Regions from separate parts of the Mycobacterium sp. ITM-2016-00317 genome, predicted to be linked through region 2. Evidence: riboswitches for the same ligand, from Rfam matches in the RefSeq annotation. Region 2 holds a riboswitch; the other holds the start of a gene.
What was found. Region 2 has a riboswitch for thiamine pyrophosphate ahead of thiO (glycine oxidase ThiO). Riboswitches for the same ligand answer to the same signal wherever they lie in the genome.
Positions count from the first base shown of each region.

Region 1: linked by a shared signal. The riboswitch ahead of C6A87_RS28155 (ECF transporter S component) and the one ahead of thiO (glycine oxidase ThiO) in region 2 are both predicted to bind thiamine pyrophosphate.

Region 1 is NZ_CP134399.1:5,864,404-5,874,632, reverse strand. Features, by position in the region: gene C6A87_RS28195 (SDR family oxidoreductase) at 1-722, opposite strand, end outside; gene C6A87_RS28190 (alkyl sulfatase dimerization domain-containing protein) at 818-2,062, shown strand; gene C6A87_RS28185 (SDR family oxidoreductase) at 2,059-2,808, shown strand; gene C6A87_RS28180 (sulfotransferase) at 2,819-4,003, shown strand; gene C6A87_RS28175 (VOC family protein) at 4,000-4,464, shown strand; gene C6A87_RS28170 (zinc-binding dehydrogenase) at 4,461-5,468, shown strand; gene C6A87_RS28165 (SDR family oxidoreductase) at 5,494-6,255, shown strand; gene C6A87_RS28160 (AAA family ATPase) at 6,345-6,902, shown strand; TPP riboswitch at 6,944-7,055, shown strand; partial or broken gene C6A87_RS28155 (ECF transporter S component) at 7,175-7,805, shown strand; gene C6A87_RS28150 (ABC transporter ATP-binding protein) at 7,802-9,280, shown strand; gene C6A87_RS28145 (energy-coupling factor transporter transmembrane component T) at 9,277-10,032, shown strand; gene C6A87_RS28140 (MFS transporter) at 10,016-10,229, opposite strand, start outside.
Region 2 is NZ_CP134399.1:642,157-652,385, reverse strand. Features, by position in the region: gene C6A87_RS03100 (M28 family metallopeptidase) at 1-489, opposite strand, end outside; gene C6A87_RS03095 (alpha/beta hydrolase) at 500-1,414, opposite strand; gene C6A87_RS03090 (ABC transporter permease) at 1,425-2,180, opposite strand; gene C6A87_RS03085 (ATP-binding cassette domain-containing protein) at 2,177-3,094, opposite strand; gene C6A87_RS03080 (SGNH/GDSL hydrolase family protein) at 3,091-3,852, opposite strand; gene C6A87_RS03075 (thiazole synthase) at 3,849-4,604, opposite strand; gene thiS (sulfur carrier protein ThiS) at 4,597-4,794, opposite strand; partial or broken gene thiO (glycine oxidase ThiO) at 4,791-5,817, opposite strand; TPP riboswitch at 5,812-5,922, opposite strand; gene thiE (thiamine phosphate synthase) at 5,958-6,620, shown strand; gene C6A87_RS03055 (NUDIX domain-containing protein) at 6,604-7,095, opposite strand; gene glnX (protein kinase G-activating protein GlnX) at 7,254-8,573, shown strand; gene C6A87_RS03045 (glutamate ABC transporter substrate-binding protein) at 8,606-9,601, shown strand; gene C6A87_RS03040 (serine/threonine-protein kinase PknG) at 9,601-10,229, shown strand, end outside.

The DNA of each region.
Region 1 (10,229 bases), 840 kb from region 2:
TTGATCCAGGCGCCCTCGGCCGAGAGGAGGAACGCGACCAGCGACGCGATGTCTGTCGTCTCCCCGACCCTGGGTCCTCGGATCCGTTTGAGCGCCGAGGCTTCGAGTTGCGGCCACTGTGGCGCCGATCGAATCGCGTCTGTCGCAGTGAATCCCGGCGCGACAGCGTTGCAGCGGATGTTCTCTTTTCCGTAGCGGGACGCGACATGACGGGTCAGCGCACCGATGCCGGCCTTGGCCGTGGCGTAGGCCGGACGTGCCGGTTCACCCTGGAACGCGGCAGCGGAGGACATCAGCACGATGGAGCCACCGCCGCCACCCAGCATCGACGGGATGGCGTACTTCAGAGCGGCCACGTAGCCGCGAAGGTTCACTGCCATCACCCGGTCCCACAGATCCAGGTCGATGTCGACGACGTCGGTGTCGCCGCGCAGAGCCTGCATATCGGCGCCGACCACGAACAGGCCATCGATACTGCCGAATGTCGCGGACGTGGTCGCGAGTAGTCCGGCGACGGAATCCGGCTCAGCCAAATCGAATTCGACGGCCATCGCTGTCGCGCCGGTCGACGAGATGCGGTCTGCGGTGCGCTGGGCGGCATCGATCGCGATGTCGCCGACGACGACCGAACACCCCTCCTCCGCAAGGCGGGTGGCGGTCGCTGCACCGATCCCGGTCGCGCCGCCCGCGACGACGGCCACCGTGCCTGTCAGTCCACGCATGGTCTCCAAAATTCTCCCTGCCAAGTCATTGACTTTAACTCTAGTCCCATAGAGTATTCCTCTAGATCTCTAGAGGAGACTGGGCGGGAGCGCAGGTGGCAGGCATATATCGGGAACGTCCGGGCGCAGGGGACTTGGCCGCGGCGACGGGAGGCGCGGCGATCCCCCTCGGCGATGACATCTGGATGTCGCCGGGCGTCTCCAACTCCTACGCCATCGGCTCGGACGACGGCCGCGTGATCATCAACGGCGGCATGTTCTTCGAAGGAGAGCTGCGCCGCAGGGCTTTCGGAGATGTTCCGGGACCGACCAGGGCGATCATCGTCACCCAGGGCCACGCAGATCACTTCGGGGGCGTCTACGCGCTGCGTGAACCGGACACCGAGGTGATCATGCACGCCGATTACCGGTACTGGCGCGACGATACGTTGCGACTCGGCGGCTATCGAGCCCCCAAGACCGCGTTCGCCTTTCAGAAGTTCACCGACCGCGTCGTCGAAGCTCTCAAAGAGATCGATCCCAGCACGATCGACTTCTCGTTTCCCGAACCGACGACCATCTTCGAGCATCGTCACGAGTTGACGCTTGCCGGCCGCCGTATCCAGCTGCTGTCGACGCCGGGCGGCGAGACCACCGACTCGCTGGTGGTGTGGCTGCCGCAGAGCCGGATTGTGTTCACTGGCAATCTCTTCGGTCCGCTGTTCGGCCACGTGCCGAACTTGATGACCATCCGTGGCGATCGCTACCGCGACCCGGTCCGCTACATCGAGTCGCTCAACACGGTCCTGGAGTTGCAGCCGCGCCGGCTGATCACCGGGCACTTCGACCCGATCGAGGGTGCCGACCGCATCGCCGAGGAGATCACCGCGATGCGCGATGCGATGCAGGCCGTCCACGATCAGGTCATCGACTACATGAGCGGTGGAAAGGATCTCTACACCGCGATGCACGAGATCCGTGTGCCCGATCACCTCGACGTCGGCGAAGGGTACGGCAAGACGTCGTGGAATGTACGGGCGATCTGGGAGATGTACGCGGGCTGGTTCCGGCATCGCTCGACCACCGAACTCTACGGCGTCGCAGCGTCGTCCGTCGCCGCCGACGTGGTGGCCGCCGCAGGCGCCGACGCGCTGACCGAGGCCGCACGCAAGCACATCGCCGACGGGAAACCGGTGCAGGCACTGCACCTCACCGACGTCGTGCTGAGCGCCGAACCGGATAACCGCGCTGCCCGCGACACGGCTGTCGAGGCACACGAGGCGCTGCTGGCCGGGACCGGCAACTTCTGGGAGAAGGCCTGGCTCACCCATTCCATCAACCAACTGAGGAGCTCGTCGTGAACTGTGTCGCGTTCGACTTCACCGGCGCCAACGTTCTGGTGACCGGGGGAACCAGCGGAATCGGCAACGCCATCGCCTCGGACTTCGCCCGCGCCGGCGCGGCGGTGACCGTCACAGGGACGCGCTCTTCGGCCGCCGACTATCCGGAGACCGATCTCAGCGGGTTGACCTACCGCCAGTGCCAAGCCGCCGATACCGAGTCGATCGATGCACTGGCGGACTCGCTGGGCGACCTCGATGTGTTGGTCAACAACGCCGGCGGCCCCTACGCCGCGCACAAAGACGAGTGGGACCCCGACGGATACGCCGGGTCGGTCATGGTCAACATGTTCGCCCACATGCGGCTGACCATGGCATGTCACGACCGTCTGAAGGCGGGCCGTGCCGCGGGCGGCAGCAGCGTCGTCAACATCATCTCGATGTCGGCGTTCGTCTCCGCGGTGGCGGTGCCGGCCTACAGCTCGTCGAAAGCCGGCATGGTCGCATTCACCAGGAACCTGTCCCGGCGTTGGGTCGACGACGGGATCCGCGTCAACGCCGTCGCCCCCGGGCTCATCGACACCAGGATGACCCACCCGATCCTCGACATCCCCGAAGCGCTGGAGCCGGAGATGCGGCACACCCCGATGGGACGGATGGGCATGCCCGAGGAGATCTCACCGGCGGTGCTGTTCCTGTGCACCGACTCCGCGCGCTACATCACCGGCACCACCGTCGCCGTAGACGGCGGATACCTGACGGTCTGAGGGGTACCAGATGAGCGAATTCGACGCTGTCGCAACGGCCGAAGATGTCCTGGACATCGCGGTCGAGCGCACCGGCCTGTGCGAGATCGATTCGGGCTCCTGGCGGGAGGGCCTGGAGATCGTCGTCGACGAGGTCAATACCTCGGCGGCATTCACGCCGTCTGGGCGTGAGCGCATACTCAACGACTGCGCCGACGCCCTCGCGCGCCGGCTCCAGGTCCACGAGTACATCGAAACTCATCCCGAGCTGCTCGACGCGCCCGTGGAGAGACCGTTGTTCGTGCTGGGCATGCCTCGCACAGGCACGACCGTGGTCAGCTATCTGCTCGATCAGGATCCCGCCCGGCGGTCGCTGCTGCTCTGGCAGTGCATGCGGCCCGTCCCGCCCGCGCCCACCGAGACGCTACGCACCGATCAACGGTGTCTGGACCTGCTCGACGAGCAGCGCAAGATGCTGGAGATGGTCACCGCCGCGAAAGTCCCTTTGCCACATTGGGAAGACGCCGACGGCCCCACCGAGGACATGTTCATCCACAATCAGGACTTCAAAGCGCTGTCGTGGGACGCATTCCTGCACACCTCGAGGTACTACGAGTGGCTGTTCGCCGAGGCGGACATGGTCACGACCTACGAGTACCAGAAGCGCTATCTGCAGGTGCTGCAATCGACCGCCCCGGGCATCTGGAGCCTGAAGATGCCGTCGCACTCCGTGCATATCGACGCGCTGCTGAAGGTTTTTCCGGACGCCCGGCTGGTCTGGGCCCACCGCGACCCGTACAAAGCCACCGGATCCCTGGGCAATCTGTTGAAGCTGCCGAAGAGCATGACCCACCACGCCGAGGCCCTCGACCTGCACGACGTAGGGCGCTACGTGAAGGCACAGATGGCCGAGCATGTCGAGCGGCCGCTGCGTGCGCGCGAGCGCATCGGCGACGACCGCTTCTTCCACATGCACTACTCGGAGATGATGCGCGACCCGATGGGCGTGATGCGGCGCCTGTACGACTGGGCCGGCGACACGCTGACACCGGAAACCGAGACACAGATGCAGAACTGGCTCGCCGAGCATCCGCAGGACCGTTACGGCGTGAACTCCTACAGCCTCGAGCAGTACGGTCTCACCGTCGACGAGCTGAAGCCCGTGTTCGCCGACTATCTCGGGACTTTCGACATCGAACTGGAAGGCCGACCGTGACCTCCGCCGTGCTCACCGCCGATGCGCTCTACCACACCGGTCTGGTCGTCCCCGATGTCGGCGAGGCCGCCGCCCGGCTCAGTGCTGCCGCCGGATACACCTGGACCAAGCCTGTCGAAGCCACCCTGACCGTGGCGACCCTCGACGGGGAGGTCGAGGTGCCGTTCCGGTTCGTCTACTCGTTGCAGGCGCCGCATCTGGAGATCGTTCAGGAAGTGCCGGGTACCGTGTGGACGGTGCGGGCTTCCGGTGCGGCGCACCATCTGGGTTACTGGGTCGACGACCTGCCCGCGGCGGCCCGACGGCTCGAAGAGGCCGGCTATCGCCTGGAAGCGCGCCCCGCGGGGGAATCCTTGACCACATTCGCCTACTTCATCGACGATTCCGGTGTCCGGATCGAGATCGTCGACCGCGCAATGTTTCCCGACTGGACCGGATTCCTGGACGCGATGTCGGCGTGAAGGTGGCGACGGTGACCGGGCCCGGGACGGTTCAGGTGCTGGACACGCCCGTACCCGTGGTCGGATCCAGGGACGTCCTGGTACGGATGCGCGCCTGCGGCGTCTGCGGATCGGACTCGTTCTACATCGCGATCGGGGGGATCCCGCCACGCCAGGGCAGCACCCCACTCGGGCATGAACCCGCCGGGGAGGTCGTCGAGGTCGGCGCCGATGTCGACGATATCGACGTGGGAGACCATGTCGTCGTCAATCCGATGGCCGCACCGGGCGGCATCATCGGAAACGGCGGTGCGCAGGGCGCATTGGCCGACTATCTGTTGGTGGAGAACGCAGTCCGCGGTGTCACGCTGCAGGTCATCCCGAAGCACATCCCGTTCGAGGTGGCCGCGCTCAACGAGCCGATGGCCGTCGCGCGCCACGGTGTCAATCAGTGCCGACCGAAGCCGGGCGACAAAGTCGTCGTGTTCGGCGCCGGACCGGTGGGTCTCGGCGCCGTGCTGGCATTCAAGTCGCTCGGCGTCGGGCACGTCGTCGTGGCCGACATCGTTGCGGCACGGCTGGATAAAGCTCTGCAAGTCGGCGCCGACGCGGTGATCAACTCGGGTGACGACGATGTGATCGCCCGGCTGATCGAGCTGCACGGCGAGGGGCAGGCGCTCGTCCCGGGAAAGGCCGGCACCGACATCTTCCTCGACGCCGCCGGCGCGAAAGCCGTCGTCGACACCGCCCTGGCGGCGGCGCAGAAGGGTGCCACGCTCGGGGTCGTCGGTGTGCACAAGGAGCCCGTCCCGGTCGATTTCGGCAACGTGATGAGCAACGAGATCACCATCGTCGGCTCCATGGGCTACCCCGACGAGATCTTCGAAGTGACAGAAGATCTGGTCACCAACTGGCAGAAGTACGCCGTGATCGTCAGCCACACCGTCCCGTTCTCGGAGGTGCACTCCGCATTCGACCTGGCGGGCACGCCCGGTGCTGCGGACAAGGTCGTCGTCACGTTCTGACCACACGTAGGAGAGGGAGGAAGTCGTGGATATACCTCGCGCGTCTGTGGCCGGGCGCAAGGTCCTGGTGACCGGCGCCGCCACCGGCATCGGCGCCGCGGCGGTGCGCGCACTCGTCGACGCCGAGGCGCTGGTGGCCGCGACCTATCACCAATCCGAACCCCCCGAGGGCTTGCCGGCCCACTGGCGGCGCTGCGATGTACGCGACGCCGACGATGTCGACGACGCGGTCGGGTACGCGGTACGCACGCTGGATGGACTCGATGTCGTCATCCACGCCGCCGGGCATTGGCAGCCGGGCGTACCCGGCTCCCTCACCGGCGACGACATCGATCGGCAGCTCGCCACGAATCTGAAGTCGACCATCTTCGTCAACCAGGCGGGTTATGCCGCGATGCGCGAAAACGGCGGCCAGATCATCAATTTCGGTTCTGCCGAGGCCGCAATGGGCAGTCCGATGTCGGCGGTCTACGCCGCAGCCAAGGGCGCCGTACACGCCTGGACCAGGTCGGCTGCACGCGCCTGGGCACACGACGGGGTGACGGTCAACGCCGTAGCGCCTGCGGTGCAGACCCCCGGGGCGGACCGAGTGCGGGAATTCCTCGGACCGGACATGGCGCCGCTGATGGACCAGCAGTTGCAGATGAGCATCCCGCTCGGCGGAAGGCTGGGTGACCCGGCGACCGACGTGGCTCCCGTACTGCTCTTTCTGAGCAGTCCGGCCGCGCGATTCATCACCGGACAACTCCTGGCCGTGGACGGCGGTCTGATGATGGTGGGTTCCTGAGCGGCGTCTGTCAGCCGACCCGCCGCGACTAAGGTCGGTGTCACCCGGCCGGCGGACCCGACCGTGGATCGGTCGATCAAGGGGACTTCGTGAGCGTCGACGCCGTGGTGGGCCGCCTGCTCTCCGAGGACATGACCACGGTGCTGATCGACGGTCGCTCCGGATCGGGGAAGTCCACGCTGGCCGACCGGCTGCACCAGCGCTGGCTCGGGAGCGTCCTGGTTCGCCTCGACGACATCTACCCGGGCTGGGACGGGCTGAACTGGGCCAGCCGGCACGTCCACGACGAACTGCTGCGCCCACGCGCCGAGGGGCGGCCCGGCCGGTGGCGCCGCTGGGACTGGGCGACCGACTCCCCGGCAGGCTGGCACACCGTGGGCGCCGGCCGGCGACTGATCGTCGAAGGGGTCGGCGCGCTGGCACCGGACAACCGGGCACTGGCCGACCTGGGCATCTGGGTCGAGAGCCCGGAGCCTCTGCGCAGGCAGCGGGCACTGCAGCGCGACGGCGACACCTACCGTCCGCACTGGGACCGGTGGGCAGCGCAGGAACTGGAGTTCATCGCCCGGTGCGCCCCCCGCTCCGGCGCCGACTACGTCGTCACCGAGACGGCGCACGGCGCCACGTGGACGACAGTGCAGCGCTGACCCGGCCTGGCGGGGGCGGCCCCGGCTGCGCTAGCTTGGGGGACGTACCACACGGGAGTGCACACCGAGTGCGCTGAGAGGACGGCTGACCGGCCGTCGACCGTACGAACCTGACCGGGTAATGCCGGCGTAGGGAGATGCTCGTGAACGTCGCCTTTCACACACCGGCCTGTCACACACCACCGGCCTGAGCTCGGCCTCAGCAGCTCGGCACCCCGATTCTTCGGCGGGTCCCCGGGCGGACCCGCCATACCCGCAGTCAAGGAGTCCTCATGGACCAGCAGTATCTCGACCACACCGCAGCCGCCGGCCGCAGCCCCGCGCTGCGATGGCGGGTCGTCGACATCGTGGTCGCCAGCGTCCTGGCCGTCGCGGCCGGCCTGGTGTTCGTCTTCTGGAACGTCGCGTCCAATCCGCTGACCGAGCCGCTGGGAGCAGTGCTGCCCGGTCTGCAGGCACTCGCCGGCGGGGTGGCTGTTCGCCGGTGTGCTGACCGCGCTCGTGATCCGCAAACCCGGCGCGGCGCTGTACGGCGAACTGGTCGCGGCCACGGTGTCCGCCCTGGTCGGCAACCAGTGGGGGGTGCTGACCATCGAATCGGGAATCGTCCAGGGGCTCGGCGCCGAGCTGGTGTTCGCCGTCTTCTTCTACCGCAGGTGGAATCTGCCGGTGGCCGCCCTCGCCGGGGCAGCGGCCGGGCTGGCGCTGGCCGTCAACGACCTGTTCCTCTGGTACCCCGGCTCGACCACCGCGTTCGCCGCGATCTACACCGGCTCGGCGGTGATCTCCGGCGCCGTCCTCGCCGGCGTGCTGTCCTGGTTCGTCGTCCGGGGGCTGGCCAAGACCGGCGCGCTCGACCGCTTCGCCGCCGGCAGGGTGGTCTCGGGCCGCCGGCCCCGATGACCCCGGAGCCGGCTCCCGCGCGCGGCGGAGCCGCGATCGAGGCCCGGGGCTGGGGCTGGCAGCACGCGGGCCAACAACGATGGGCAACAAGGGGTCTCGATCTGCGCGTTGAGCCGGGGGAGCGGGTGCTGCTGCTGGGCCCGTCCGGCTCGGGGAAGTCGACGCTGCTGCAGGGACTCGCCGGACTGCTCGGCAGCGCCGACGAAGGCCATGCCGCCGGACAGCTTCTGGTCGACGGTAGGCCACCGGCTGCGCAACGGTCCCGCATCGGAATGGTCCTGCAGGACCCGGATTCCCAGGTGATCCTGTCGCGGGTCGGTGACGACCTGGCGTTCGGCATGGAGAACTTCTCGGTGCCGCGCAGCCGGATCTGGCCGCGCGTCGCCGACGCCCTGGAAGCTGTCGGGCTGAACCTGCCTCTTGGACAGGACACTTCGAAACTGTCCGGCGGGCAGAAGCAGCGGCTGGCGCTGGCCGGCGTGCTCGCCATGCAGCCCGGGCTGATCCTGCTGGACGAACCGACGGCCAACCTCGACCCCGCCGGTGTCGTCGAGGTACGTGATGCGGTCGCCGCCGCGGCCGACCGCACCGGCGCCACCGTGGTGGTCGTCGAGCACCGCACCAAGGTGTGGCTGCCGGTGATCGACCGGGTGGTCGTGCTCGGCGCAGACGGTACCGTCATCGCCGACGGTCCACCGGAGCAGACCCTCACACGCGAGCGCAAACACCTTGTGCAGTCCGGGATCTGGTTACCCGACGTGCCGGCCACCCCTGTCCGGCGGGCACCGCAGACCGCGCCGGAGCCGCTGCTGACCGCCGCCGACCTGTCGGTGGGCCACCGCGGCGGACCGGTCGCGCGCAGCGGACTGAACTTCGACATCCCCCGCGGCCGGGTCACCGCCGTCACCGGGCCCAACGGCTGCGGCAAGTCCGCTCTCGCGCTGACCCTGGGCGGGCTGCTGGCACCGCGCGGCGGAGCGCTGCGGGCCGCCGAGTCGTTCGCCCCGTTGCCCAGGAAGCTCGAGCCGGTCCGGTGGCGGTCCAAGGAACTGCTGACCCGCATCGCGAGCGTCTTCCAGGATCCCGAACACCAGTTCCTCACCGGCACGGTCCGAGACGAGCTTGCGCTCGGACCCAGGGCGCTGGGGCGCAGTCCCGACGAAATCCATACTCTGAGCGACGATCTGCTGGACCGGCTGCGCCTCGGTCAGCTGGCCGACCGCAGCCCGTTCACCTTGTCCGGGGGCGAGAAGCGCCGGCTGTCGGTGGCGACCGTGCTGATGACCCGGCCCGCCGCCGTCATCCTCGACGAACCCACCTTCGGGCAGGACCGCCGTACGTGGGAGGAGCTCATCCAGCTGCTGGCCGAGCTCGCCGACGCGGGAACCGCCGTGGTGGCCGTCACGCACGACACCGAGTTCGTCGACGTCCTCGCCGACCGGCGTATCGCCCTGGCTGCGGCGGCGCACCGATGACGACCGTGCGCGTCAACCCGGTCGCGAAGCTGCTCGCCGCGGCGCTCATCGCGGGCACGCTGGTGCTCAGCGTCGACTGGCTGTCGGCGCTGACCGCGCTGGTGCTGGAGATCCCGCTGCTGCTCGCGCTGCGCATCCCGTTACGTGCCTTTGCGATCCGCGGCGCGTTCGTCACTCTCGCCGCGGCGCTGACCGCGCTGACCAACCTGCTCTACGGTGAGCCCAGCGGCGCCGTGCACTGGCATTTCCTGCTGATCACCGTCAGCGACGGGTCCATCGAGCTCGCGCTGGCGATGTTCCTGCGCGTGCTGGCGATCGCATTGCCGTCGGTGTGCCTGTTCATCGACGTCCAGCCGACCGAGCTGGCCGACGGGCTGGGCCAGATCCTGAAGCTGCCTGCCCGATTCGTCGTGGGTGCCCTGGCCGGGCTGCGGACGGTAGGCCTGCTGCGCCAGGACTGGGAGTACCTGGGCCATGCGCGGCGGGCCCGCGGGGTGGCCGACCACGCCCGGGTGCGGCGGTTCCTCGGTCAGGCGTTCGCGCTGCTGGTCTTCGCGCTGCGCCGGGGGGCCAAGTTGGCCACCGCCATGGAGGCACGGGGTTTCGGCGCGTACCCGACCCGCACCTGGGCGCGGCCCTCGACGTTCGGCGCGCCGGAACTGGCGCTCCTGGGCGCCGCCGCGGTGATCGCGGCAGCGGCTGTCGCGGTCGCGGTCACCGCAGGAACGTGGGACTTCATCGGCGGGCGGTGACGCCGGCACCCGGTGCCGTGCGGGCGGAGGCAGGGCTCAAGATCGCCGGCATCAGTCCGACCACCGCGAACACCAGGAATGCCGCGGTATAGCCGAACGATTGGATCAGCGCGCCGACGACCGGTGCACCGATCGCCTGGCCGGCGGCGATCGCGAAGAACGACATGCCGACACCGAACGCCGCGGAATCCGGGTAC
Region 2 (10,229 bases):
GTCGACGGCCAGGCCGTCGTAGTCGTCGGCGGTGCAGCCGGGGGTGTCGTCGTCGGCACGTGCGGCGACCAGCGGGCCCGACACGCCCTCGGGGGCGGTGCCGATGGTGAACTGCAGCGGCCGCGCCTCGGTCGGCGCGCCGCCCACGGTCAGCCGGGGCTCCTCGGCCCACGGGATGCGCACCTCGAACTCCGGGGTGTCCACGTCGAAACCTTTGCCGCGCAACGCCTCGACGACGTAGTCGACGCTGGCGTCGTAGCCGGGGGTGCCCAGTGCGCGGTTACCGCCGTGGGCGTCGGCGATCTCCTGCAGCCTGGTCAGGTGGGTCATCATCGCGTCGGCGGTGACCTTCTGCGCGAGCCCCTCGGCGAACTCGGTGGCCACACTGAGTTCGTTGGCCGGCTGCGGCTGCGGATCCGCGTCGCGGCTGCAGCCCGCGGCGACCAGCACGGTGACGGCCGTCAAGGCCACGAGTCTTGTCCGGATCACGGTCCCCACGTTAGCGCGGACCCGTACGGGCGCCGAGATAGTCCAGGACGGCCGCGGCGGCCTCGCCGGGACGTTCGATCTGCAGGAAGTGCCCGGCCGCCGGAATCGTCACCACCCTGCTGCCCTCGGGCAGCGCCGCCCCGATCGGTGCGGCGTATTCGGCCTTCATCGCGCCGTCCTCGGCGCCCTGCACGTGCAGGATCGGCCCCCGGGGCATCCCGAAGCAGTGGCGGTGCAGGTCGGCGTAGGTCTTGCCGGGTCGCCGCGTCGGGCGCACCAGCGCGCGGTAGTAGTCGACCGCGGCACGGCGGTGGACCAGGCTCGGCAGCGCGGCCAGCGCGTCGTCCAGTTCCGCGCCGGTGTCGTGACCCGGAGGCCCCCAGTCCCGCCAGAGCGTCGGGATGACCCGGGGCAGAACGCGTTCGGGCAGCCCCGGCAGTTGGAAGAACAGGATGTACCAGCTGTTGCGCAGCTGGCGCGGCAGCATGCGCAGCTGGCGGCCGATCGACCCCCGCATCCGCGCGACGGCACCGATCGGCGGCACGGCCATCGTAATGTGCTCGGCGAACGGCGATTCCGGATGGGCGGCCAGCGCGCCGGCGGTGAACGCACCCCAGTCGTGGCCGATCAGCACCGCATCGTCGGGCGCACCGAGCGCGCGGTGCACCGCCAGCGCGTCGTACATCAGCGCGCCGATGTGGTAGTCGCCGTCGGGGGCGGGCCCGGTCGGGGCGTAGCCGCGCGCGAACGGCGCGACGACCCGCATACCGCGTTCGGCGAGCAGCGGAGCCAGTTTCCGCCACCCCCACGCGCTGTCCGGGAAGCCGTGCAGGCACAGCACCAGCCGGCCGTCGGGCGGACCCCAGGCCAGCGCGGTGACCTTCAGGTGCGGCAGGTCCAGTTCCACGGTCTGCGGTGCGCTCACGTGCGCCATGCTAGGCGTCGCGCCGGTTGACGGTGATCAGCGCCGCGGCGAACACCACGGCGACCACCGCGGCGAAGTAGCCCAGCGAGCCGGCCGGGCCCCAGGGCATCGAGAGGCCGGGGTAGAGCCACTGCACGTCGAGGAAGCGCAACGCGTTCCCGAACGGCAGATACGGGCCGATCTGCCAGCCGCGGCCGGGCAGGTTCGCCAGTAGCGGCTCGACCAGCAGAGGCCACAGCAGCAGGACCGTCACCGCGCCCGCGGTGTGCCGCAGCAGCGCCGCAACCCCGACACCGAGCACCGCCGCCAGTGCCGCATACGGCACCACCGCCGCGGCGAAAGGCACGGTGGCCGACACCGTCAGTGCATCCGCGACGCCCTGGTCGGCGACCAGCCGGGCCACCGAGACCGAGCCGAGCACCATGACCACCGCCACCACGGCCGAGAACAGCGCCGCCACACATGCTTTGGCACACATCACCAGGGTGCGGTCCGGGGTGGCCAGGAACGTCACCGAGATCAGCCCGCTGCGGTACTCGCTCGTCACCGCCATCGCCGCGACGATCATCAGCACCGGGATCCCGAACACCGCGACCCCGAGCGCGGCCTCGGGCACGCTCAGCCGCGCGTAGCCGTAGGCGACGGAGGACTGCAGCGCGGCCAGCCCGACGCTGAGCACCGTGGCCGCCAGCGCGGCCCACAGCGGTGAGCGCACCGTGGTCAGCTTGACGCGCTCGGCGTTGATCACCGCAGCAGCGCGCCTCACCCGTCCCCCGCCCGGTACGCGGTGGCGTCCTCGGTCGAGGCCAGGTAGGCCTGCTCCAGCGAGACCCCGCGGGTGCTCAACTCGTGCAGCACCAGCGAGCGCGCAGCGGCGAGTTCGCCGACCGCCTCGGTGGTGGTGTCGCGCACCGTCAGCGCGTCGGGCTCGGCGTCCACCGTGAACCCGGCCTCGGTGAGCGCGGCGTGCAGGTCCTGCAGCCGCGGCGCGCGTACCCGCACCGGCGCCGCGCCGGAGCTCCCGGTGAACTCGGCCACCGTCGTCGACGCGATCAGCCGGCCCTTGCCGATCACCACCAACCGGTCGGCGGTGTCGGCCATCTCGGCGAGCAGATGGCTGGAAACCAGCACGGTGCGGCCTTCCGCGGCGAGGGTGCGCATCAGGCTGCGGACCCAGTGGATGCCCTCGGGGTCGAGACCGTTGACCGGTTCGTCGAACAGCAGCACCGGGGGGTCACCGAGCAGTGCCGCCGCGATGCCGAGCCGCTGGCTCATGCCCAGCGACAGCGTGGCGGCGCGCGAGTCCGCGACCGAGGCCAGTCCGACCATGCCGAGGACCTCGTCGGCCCGGGCGGCGGAGATCCGGTTGGCGGCGGCCATCCACCGCAGATGGTTGCGCGCCGTGCGGTTCGGGTGCACCTGCCGGGCGTCGAGCAGTGCGCCGACCGTGCGCAGCGGGTCCCTCAGCTGTCGGTAGCTGCGCCCGTCGATGGTGGCGCTGCCCGAGGTGGGGTGGTCGAGTCCGAGGATCATCCGCATCGTGGTGGTCTTGCCCGCGCCGTTGGGCCCGAGGAATCCGGTCACCCGGCCGGGTTCGATCGTGCAGGTCAATCCGTCCACGGCGCGGAACGATCCGCGGCCCGACCGGAAAACCTTTGTCAGGGCGGTCAGTTCGATCATGTCCGGACCGCCGCCAGCACCAGGTCGGCGACCGCGCGCATCCCGTCGGCATTGGGGTGCAGCGGTGCGGGCCTGCCCGGGACCGGGACGCCGAACCTGGTGGTCCAGGGTCGCGTGGACCAGGCGTGGTGCTCCCGGCTGGCCTCGGCGGCACGCACCAGGCCGCACCCGGTCTCCTGCGCGGCGTCGGCGGTCAGCTGCGCCAGCGTGGCGGCCACGTGCCTGCCGAGCGTCAGGTCGGCGCCGCGCAGCGGGGGCGCCTCCCCGTCGGCGGGCAGCAGTGTCAGGTAGTCGACGAACAGCACGGTGGCCTGCGGTGCGCGCCGCCGGATCTCGCGCCCCACCTCGATCAGCGCGCCGCCCACCGTCGCCAGCGCCAGATAGCGGGCCGACGGGTCGAGCAGCTCGCGCAACCGGCCGCCCAGCAGTGGCACCGACCGCAGCGCGCGCGGCAGTCCGGCCGCGAACAGCATCGGGACGTAGCCGACGTCGTTGCCGCCGATCGTCACCGTCACCAGCGTCTCGGTGCCGTCGAGCGCGCTGATCTGCGGTGGCGCGCCGCGCTGGGAGTCGCGCAGCACGTGCGCGGTCGTCGCGCCCGAGAACGTGACGTCGACGAGGTCGAGGCCCAGTGCGTCGGCGACCAGGTGGGGGTAGTTGCGGGCGGAGCGGCCTGCTGCCCGTGGTGAGCCCGCCACCCGCGGCGTGATGCCCGGGCCTGCGGCCATCGAACTGCCCAGGGCCACATATCTGTTCACAGGGCGGGACTGGATGCTTGGGCCCAGAACCTCTTCGGGATGCGGCCGGCGTGGCGGGCCAGGTGGCCGGCCCGGACGGCGGCGGCCATCGCCGCGGCCATCGCCGGCGGATCCGCGGCCCGGGTCACGGCGCTGGCCAGCAGCACCGCGTCACAGCCCAGTTCCATGGCCAGCGCGGCGTCGCTGGCCGTGCCGATGCCGGCGTCCAGGATCACCGGCACGTTCGCCTGGTCGACGATCATCTCGATGTTGTGCGGGTTGGCGATGCCCAGGCCGGTGCCGATCGGTGAGCCCAGCGGCATCACCACCGCGCAGCCGGTGTCCTCCAGCCGCCGCGCGAGCACCGGGTCGTCGTTGGTGTAGGGCAGCACCACGAACCCGTCGTCGACGAGTTGTTCTGCGGCTCTGACCAATTCGACGGCGTCGGGCAGCAGGGTGCGTTCGTCGGCGATCACTTCGAGCTTGACCCAGTTGGTCTGCAGCGCCTCGCGGGCCAGCTGCGCGGTCATCACCGCCTCGGCGGCGCCGCGGCATCCGGCCGTGTTGGGCAGCGGCGTGATGCCCAGCCGGCTCAGCAGCTCCAGCACCCCGGTGCGGCCGTCGGCGTCGACGCGGCGCATCGCCACCGTGGTCATCTCGGTCCCCGACGCGATCAGCGCCGCCTCCAGCACGGCGAGGTTCGCGGCGCCGCCGGTCCCCAGAACCAGTCGCGACCCGAACTCGCGGCCGGCGATGCTGAGCTTGTCAGCCACCCTGCACCGCCGTGACGACCTCGACCTTGGCGCCGTCGGTCAGCGCGGTGTCCCACTCCGACCGCGGGATCACCGACCAGTCCACCGCGACCGCGATCCCCTTCTCCGGGAAGCCCAGGCCGTCGAGCAGCGCGGCGATCGTCGTGCGCTCCTCGACCTCGACCGCTTCGTCGTTGACCGTCACCTTCATCGGACCAGCGCTCCTTCCAGTTCGGCGGCGATCGTCTGCGCCGTCCACGGCGCCAACAGGAAACCCGACCGGCCGTGCCCGGCGGCGACCAGTGTGCGCTCGTCGAGCCTGCCGACCAACGGGAGGTTGTCCGGCGTCATCGGGCGCAGGCCGCGCGGCCTCGGCCAGCTCGTACTCCCCCAGCGCAGGCATCACCGCGCACGCGTCGTCGAGCAGGTCCCGTACCCCGCTGACCGTGGTCGCGGTGTCGCGGCCGTGTTCGTACTGCGTCGCGCCGACCACGACGCCGTCGGCGCGCGGCACCACGTAGACCTGGCGGCCGTGCACCCGCGCGCGCACCACCCGCCGCGGGGCGGGCAGGCAGCCGCGGCGCCACCGCAGCCGCAGCACCTCGCCTTTGACGGGGCGTACCGGCAACCCGGGCCACAGCGTGGGGGCATCGATGCCGTTGGCGATCACCACGGTGTCGGCGTCGCCGGTCTCGGACAGGTCGGACACCGGCGGCGCCCACCGGGCACCGAGCCGTTCACACTGGGCGGCCAGCGCGGCGACCACCGCGCGGTTGTCGACGGCCAGTTCGGTCTCGGCCAGGAAGCCGTGCCGGATGCCCTGGGCGAGAAGGGGTTCGATATCGCGGGCGGTGCTGGTCGGGCTCACCGGGTGGCCCTGCCCGGACAACCATTCGGCGACGGTCCGCAGGTCGGCGGCGTCGGCCCGGTCGACGGCCACCACCAGTGACTGGCGCGCGGTGACCACCTCGGCGGGCAATCCGTCCAGGAACCCGTCGTGCCACAGCCGCAGCGACTCCAGGCCGATCCGCAGCAGCTGCTCCTCGCCGGGCCAGCCCTCGCTGTGCGGGGCGAGCATGCCGCCGGCCACCCACGACGCGCCGGCCGCATCGGCCCGGTGCACCCGCACGCTCCAGCCGTCCTGCAGTGCGCGCCGGGCCACCGAGAGGCCGATGACACCGCCGCCGACGACCGCGACCGTTCCGCGCGTCGGCGCAGGCGACTGGGGGGACATCGCGGGCTAACTCCCTTCGCCGGCATGACCCGGATCAGGTGTGACGGTAAGAGTCGGCCGGACTCACTCTCAGTCCCCGTTCCCGGGACTCCCGTGTGGTCGGCTACCAGCCTACGTCGCGACGGCGCTAGCGTTCGAGGGTGCGTGAACCCCGTCTAGCGAGCGCCTCGCTCTACCTGTGCACCGACGCCCGCCGCGAGCGTGGCGACCTCGCCGAGTTCGCCGACGCGGCGTTGGCCGGCGGCGTCGACATCATCCAGCTCCGCGACAAGGGCTCCGCCGGGGAACAGCAGTTCGGCCCGCTGGAGGCGCGCGACGAGATCGCCGCACTGGAGGTTCTCGGCGACGCCGCCCGCAGGCACGGCGCGCTGTTCGCGGTCAACGACCGCGCCGACGTCGCGCGCGCGGGCGGGGCCGACGTGCTGCACCTGGGTCAGGACGACCTGCCGCTGACCGTGGCGCGGGAGATCGTCGGCCGCCGCGTGGTGGGCCGCTCGACGCACGACCTGGAGCAGGTCCGGGCCGCGGTCGCCGAGGACGTCGACTACTTCTGTGTGGGGCCGTGCTGGCCGACGCCGACGAAACCGGGCCGGGCCGCGCCGGGGCTGGAGCTGGTGCGCGCCGCCGCGGCGCTGGGCACCGACAAGCCGTGGTTCGCGATCGGCGGCATCGACGCCGACCGGCTGCCGGAGGTCCTGGCGGCCGGGGCGCGGCGGGTGGTGGTGGTGCGGGCGATCACCGCGGCCGACGATCCGAAGGCGGCGGCCCGACAGCTCGCCGGGATGCTCAGCTCGGCGGGTTGACCAGCAGCGGGATCGCGGCCGTGACCTCGCGCAGACGGTCCCAGCTGGCGGCGAAACCGGGGTGCAGCGGCAGGTCCGCGACCTCGTCCTCGGCGACCCAGCGCAGCTCGGCGCTCTCCCGGTTGGGCACGGTGTCCAATTCCACCGACGCGTCGGCGATCACCGTGGTGTAGGTCCACCCGGACACCTCGGCGGTGACCACCGTGGTCCGCACGGTCACCTGCTCCGCCGTCAGCCCCGCTTCCTCTTCGGCCTCGCGCACCGCGGCCTGCTCGGCGGTCTCGTGACTGTCGCGGGCGCCGCCCGGCAGCCCCCAGGTGCCGCCCTGGTGGCTCCACGGCGCGCGGTGCTGGAGCAGCACGGCGGCCGATCCGTCGGGCCGCGGCGCGCGCAGCAACAGGCCCGCGGCGCCGTGCCGGCCCCAGTAGGCATTGCCCGCCGCCGACACCACCCAGCCGTCCCCGTCTCCGCGCACGCGTTCAGGATAGGGAACGCGCCGACATTCGGGGCACCTGAATCCCCGCATGCCGCACCGTCAGCTCTTAGACTTCCCTCATAGAATCCGTCCGTAGCTAGAGTTTGCAGAAGACCGACCGCCGAACAGACCGAGACCAGGATGAGGTCCGCCCAGACGTGACTGTGGAGTTGGCGCACCCCTCGACCGAGCCTCTGGCGTCGCGGTCGCCGACAACCGCGGCGCATCCGCGGTGGTGGTTCCTCTGGACCACGCCCGGACGGATCCTGACGATCGGGCTGGTGCTCGCCGCGCTGGTGGTGGCCAGCGCCTTCGCGACCTCGACCACCATCAACGACCGGCAGAACGCGCTGACCACCGTGCTGGACCACACCGAGCCGCTGTCGTTCGCCGCGGGGCAGCTCTACACCACACTCTCGGTCGCCGACGCGGCCGCGGCGACCGCGTTCATCGCCGGTTCGGAACCGCGCGCGGTGCGCCAGCGCTACGAGCAGGCGATCACCGACGCGTCCGTCGCGGTGACGCGGGCGTCGAGCGGCCTGACCGAGGAGTCACTGGTGCAGCTGCTGGGCCGGATCAACGCCCGGCTGGCGGTGTACACCGGGCTGGTCGAGACGGCAAGGACGAACAACCGGGCGGGCAATCCGGTCGGCTCGTCGTACCTGTCCGAGGCGTCGGCGCTGATGCAGCAGCAGATCCTGCCCGACGCCCAGCGGCTGTACGAGGAGACCTCGGCACGGGTGGACGCCGAGACCACCGCATCCACCAGGATCCCGACGCCGGTGATCCTGGTGGTGGTCGCGACTCTGCTGTTCGGTGTGTTCGCCAACCGCTGGCTGGCCAAGCGCACCCGGCGCCGCGTCAACGTCGGCTTCGTCGCCGGCGGGATGGCGGTGCTGATCATGCTGATCTGGGTGGGCACGGCGCTGGTGATCTCCACCTCGGACAGCCGCAGCGCCAAGGAGACCGCCGCCGAGTCGCTGAAGACGGTGACGACGCTGGCGATCACCGCGCAGCAGGCGCGCGCCGACGAGACGCTGTCGCTGATCCGCCGCGGCGACGAGGATGTCCGTAAGCAGTCCTACTACCAGCGCATCGAGGAGATGAAGCAGCAGCTCGCCCGCTACCTGGCCCGTGACGACGCAATCGACAAGTCCGACCTGTCCGACGCGGACGCGCTGCTGGACCGGTGGCGGGCGGCCGACGACCGGATCTCGGCCTACATCGCGGTCGGCAACTACCAGGCGGCGACGCAGGTGGCGCTGGGCACCGGCGAGGACGACTCCACCCCCGCGTTCAACAAGCTCGACGAGGCGCTGAGTAAGGGCATCGAGCAGAGCCGGACGCAGCTGCGCAACGAGATCGTCAACGCCCGGCGGGTGCTGTCCGGTTCGACGGTGGGCGCCGCGGCGCTGTCGATCATGGCGGCCGTGGCGGTGGCGCTGGGGATCTGGCCGAGATTGAGCGAGTACCGGTGATGAGCGCTTGCGCGAAGAACAGACAGCCGGTGATGAGCGCTCGCGCGAAGAACAGATGGCCGCTGATGGAAAAGATCTGGGCCGCATTGCTCGCCGGGGTGCTGTTGCTGGCCGGGTGTTCGGAGACGTCACCGGTGGTGACCACGCCGAGCGTCGTGCTCGCCCCGCCCACGCCTGCGGGGTTCGAGGAACTGCCCCCCGAATCGGCACGCCCGCCGTCGGCGGCCGGCAAGGACTGCGATCCCCGGGTGAGCCTGCGTCCGTTCGACAACGAGGAGGACGCGGCGAAGGCGGTGGCCAACATCAAGGCCCGCGGCCGCCTCATCGTCGGCCTGGACATCGGCAGCAACCTGTTCAGCTTCCGTGATCCGATCACCGGCGAGATCACCGGTTTCGACGTCGACATCGCCGGCGAGATCGCCCGCGACATCTTCGGCACCCCGTCGCAGGTGGAGTACCGCATCCTGGCGTCGTCGGACCGGATCGCCGCGTTGCAGAACGACGACGTGGACGTGGTGGTGAAGACCATGACGATCACGTGTGAGCGCAAGAAGCTGGTCAACTTCTCCACCGCGTATCTGACCGCCAACCAGCGCATCCTCGCGCCGCGAGATTCGAACATCCGGCAGTCGGCGGACCTGTCGGGTAGGCGTGTGTGCGTGGCCAAGGGCACCACGTCGCTGGAGCGTATCCAGCAGATCACCCCGCCGCCGCTGATCGTCGGCGTGGTGACCTGGGCGGACTGCCTGGTGGCCCTGCAACAGCGGCAGGTCGAGGCGGTCAGCACCGACGACGCGATCCTGGCCGGGCTGGTGTCGCAGGACCCGTACCTGCACATCGTCGGCCCGTCGATGAACGAGGAGCTCTACGGCATCGGCATCAACCGGGAGAACACCGGCCTGGTCCGCTTCGTCAACGGCACGCTGCAGCGCATCCGCCGCGACGGCACGTGGAACACGTTGTACCGCAAGTGGTTGACCGTCCTGGGGCCCGCGCCGACGCCTCCCGTCGCGAGGTATGCCGACTGATGGACGAACGCGAACACCTCGACACCGGCGACGACCCCGGTACCCAGCCGGCGAGCTTCGCCGATCTCGCCGAAGACACGATGTCGACGATGCGGCCGATGGCCACCCAGGCGGTGTTCCGGCCCAACTTCTTCGACGACGACGACGAGGACCACGACGCGGGGTTCCACACCGGCGACACGGTGCCGCAGTTGAGCACCACCGTCACCCGGCACATGTCCCCGACCCGAAGGCTCGGCGGCGGGCTGGTCGAGATCCCGCGGGTGCGGGCCCGGGATCCGTTGGCGGCGTTGATGACCGACCCGGTGGTGGCGGAGTCCAAACGCTTCTGCTGGAACTGCGGCAGGCCGGTGGGCCGCTCCAGCGCGGACGGCAAGGCACTGTCCGAGGGCTGGTGCCCGCACTGCGGCAGCGCGTACTCCTTTCTTCCGCAACTCAATGTCGGCGACATCGTCGCCGACCAGTACGAGATCAAGGGGTGCATCGCCCACGGCGGGCTGGGCTGGGTGTATCTGGCGTTCGACAAGAACGTCAACGACCGGCCGGTGGTGCTGAAGGGACTCGTACACTCCGGCGATGCGGAGGCCCAGGCGATCGCGATGGCCGAGCGCCAGTTCCTGGCCGAGGT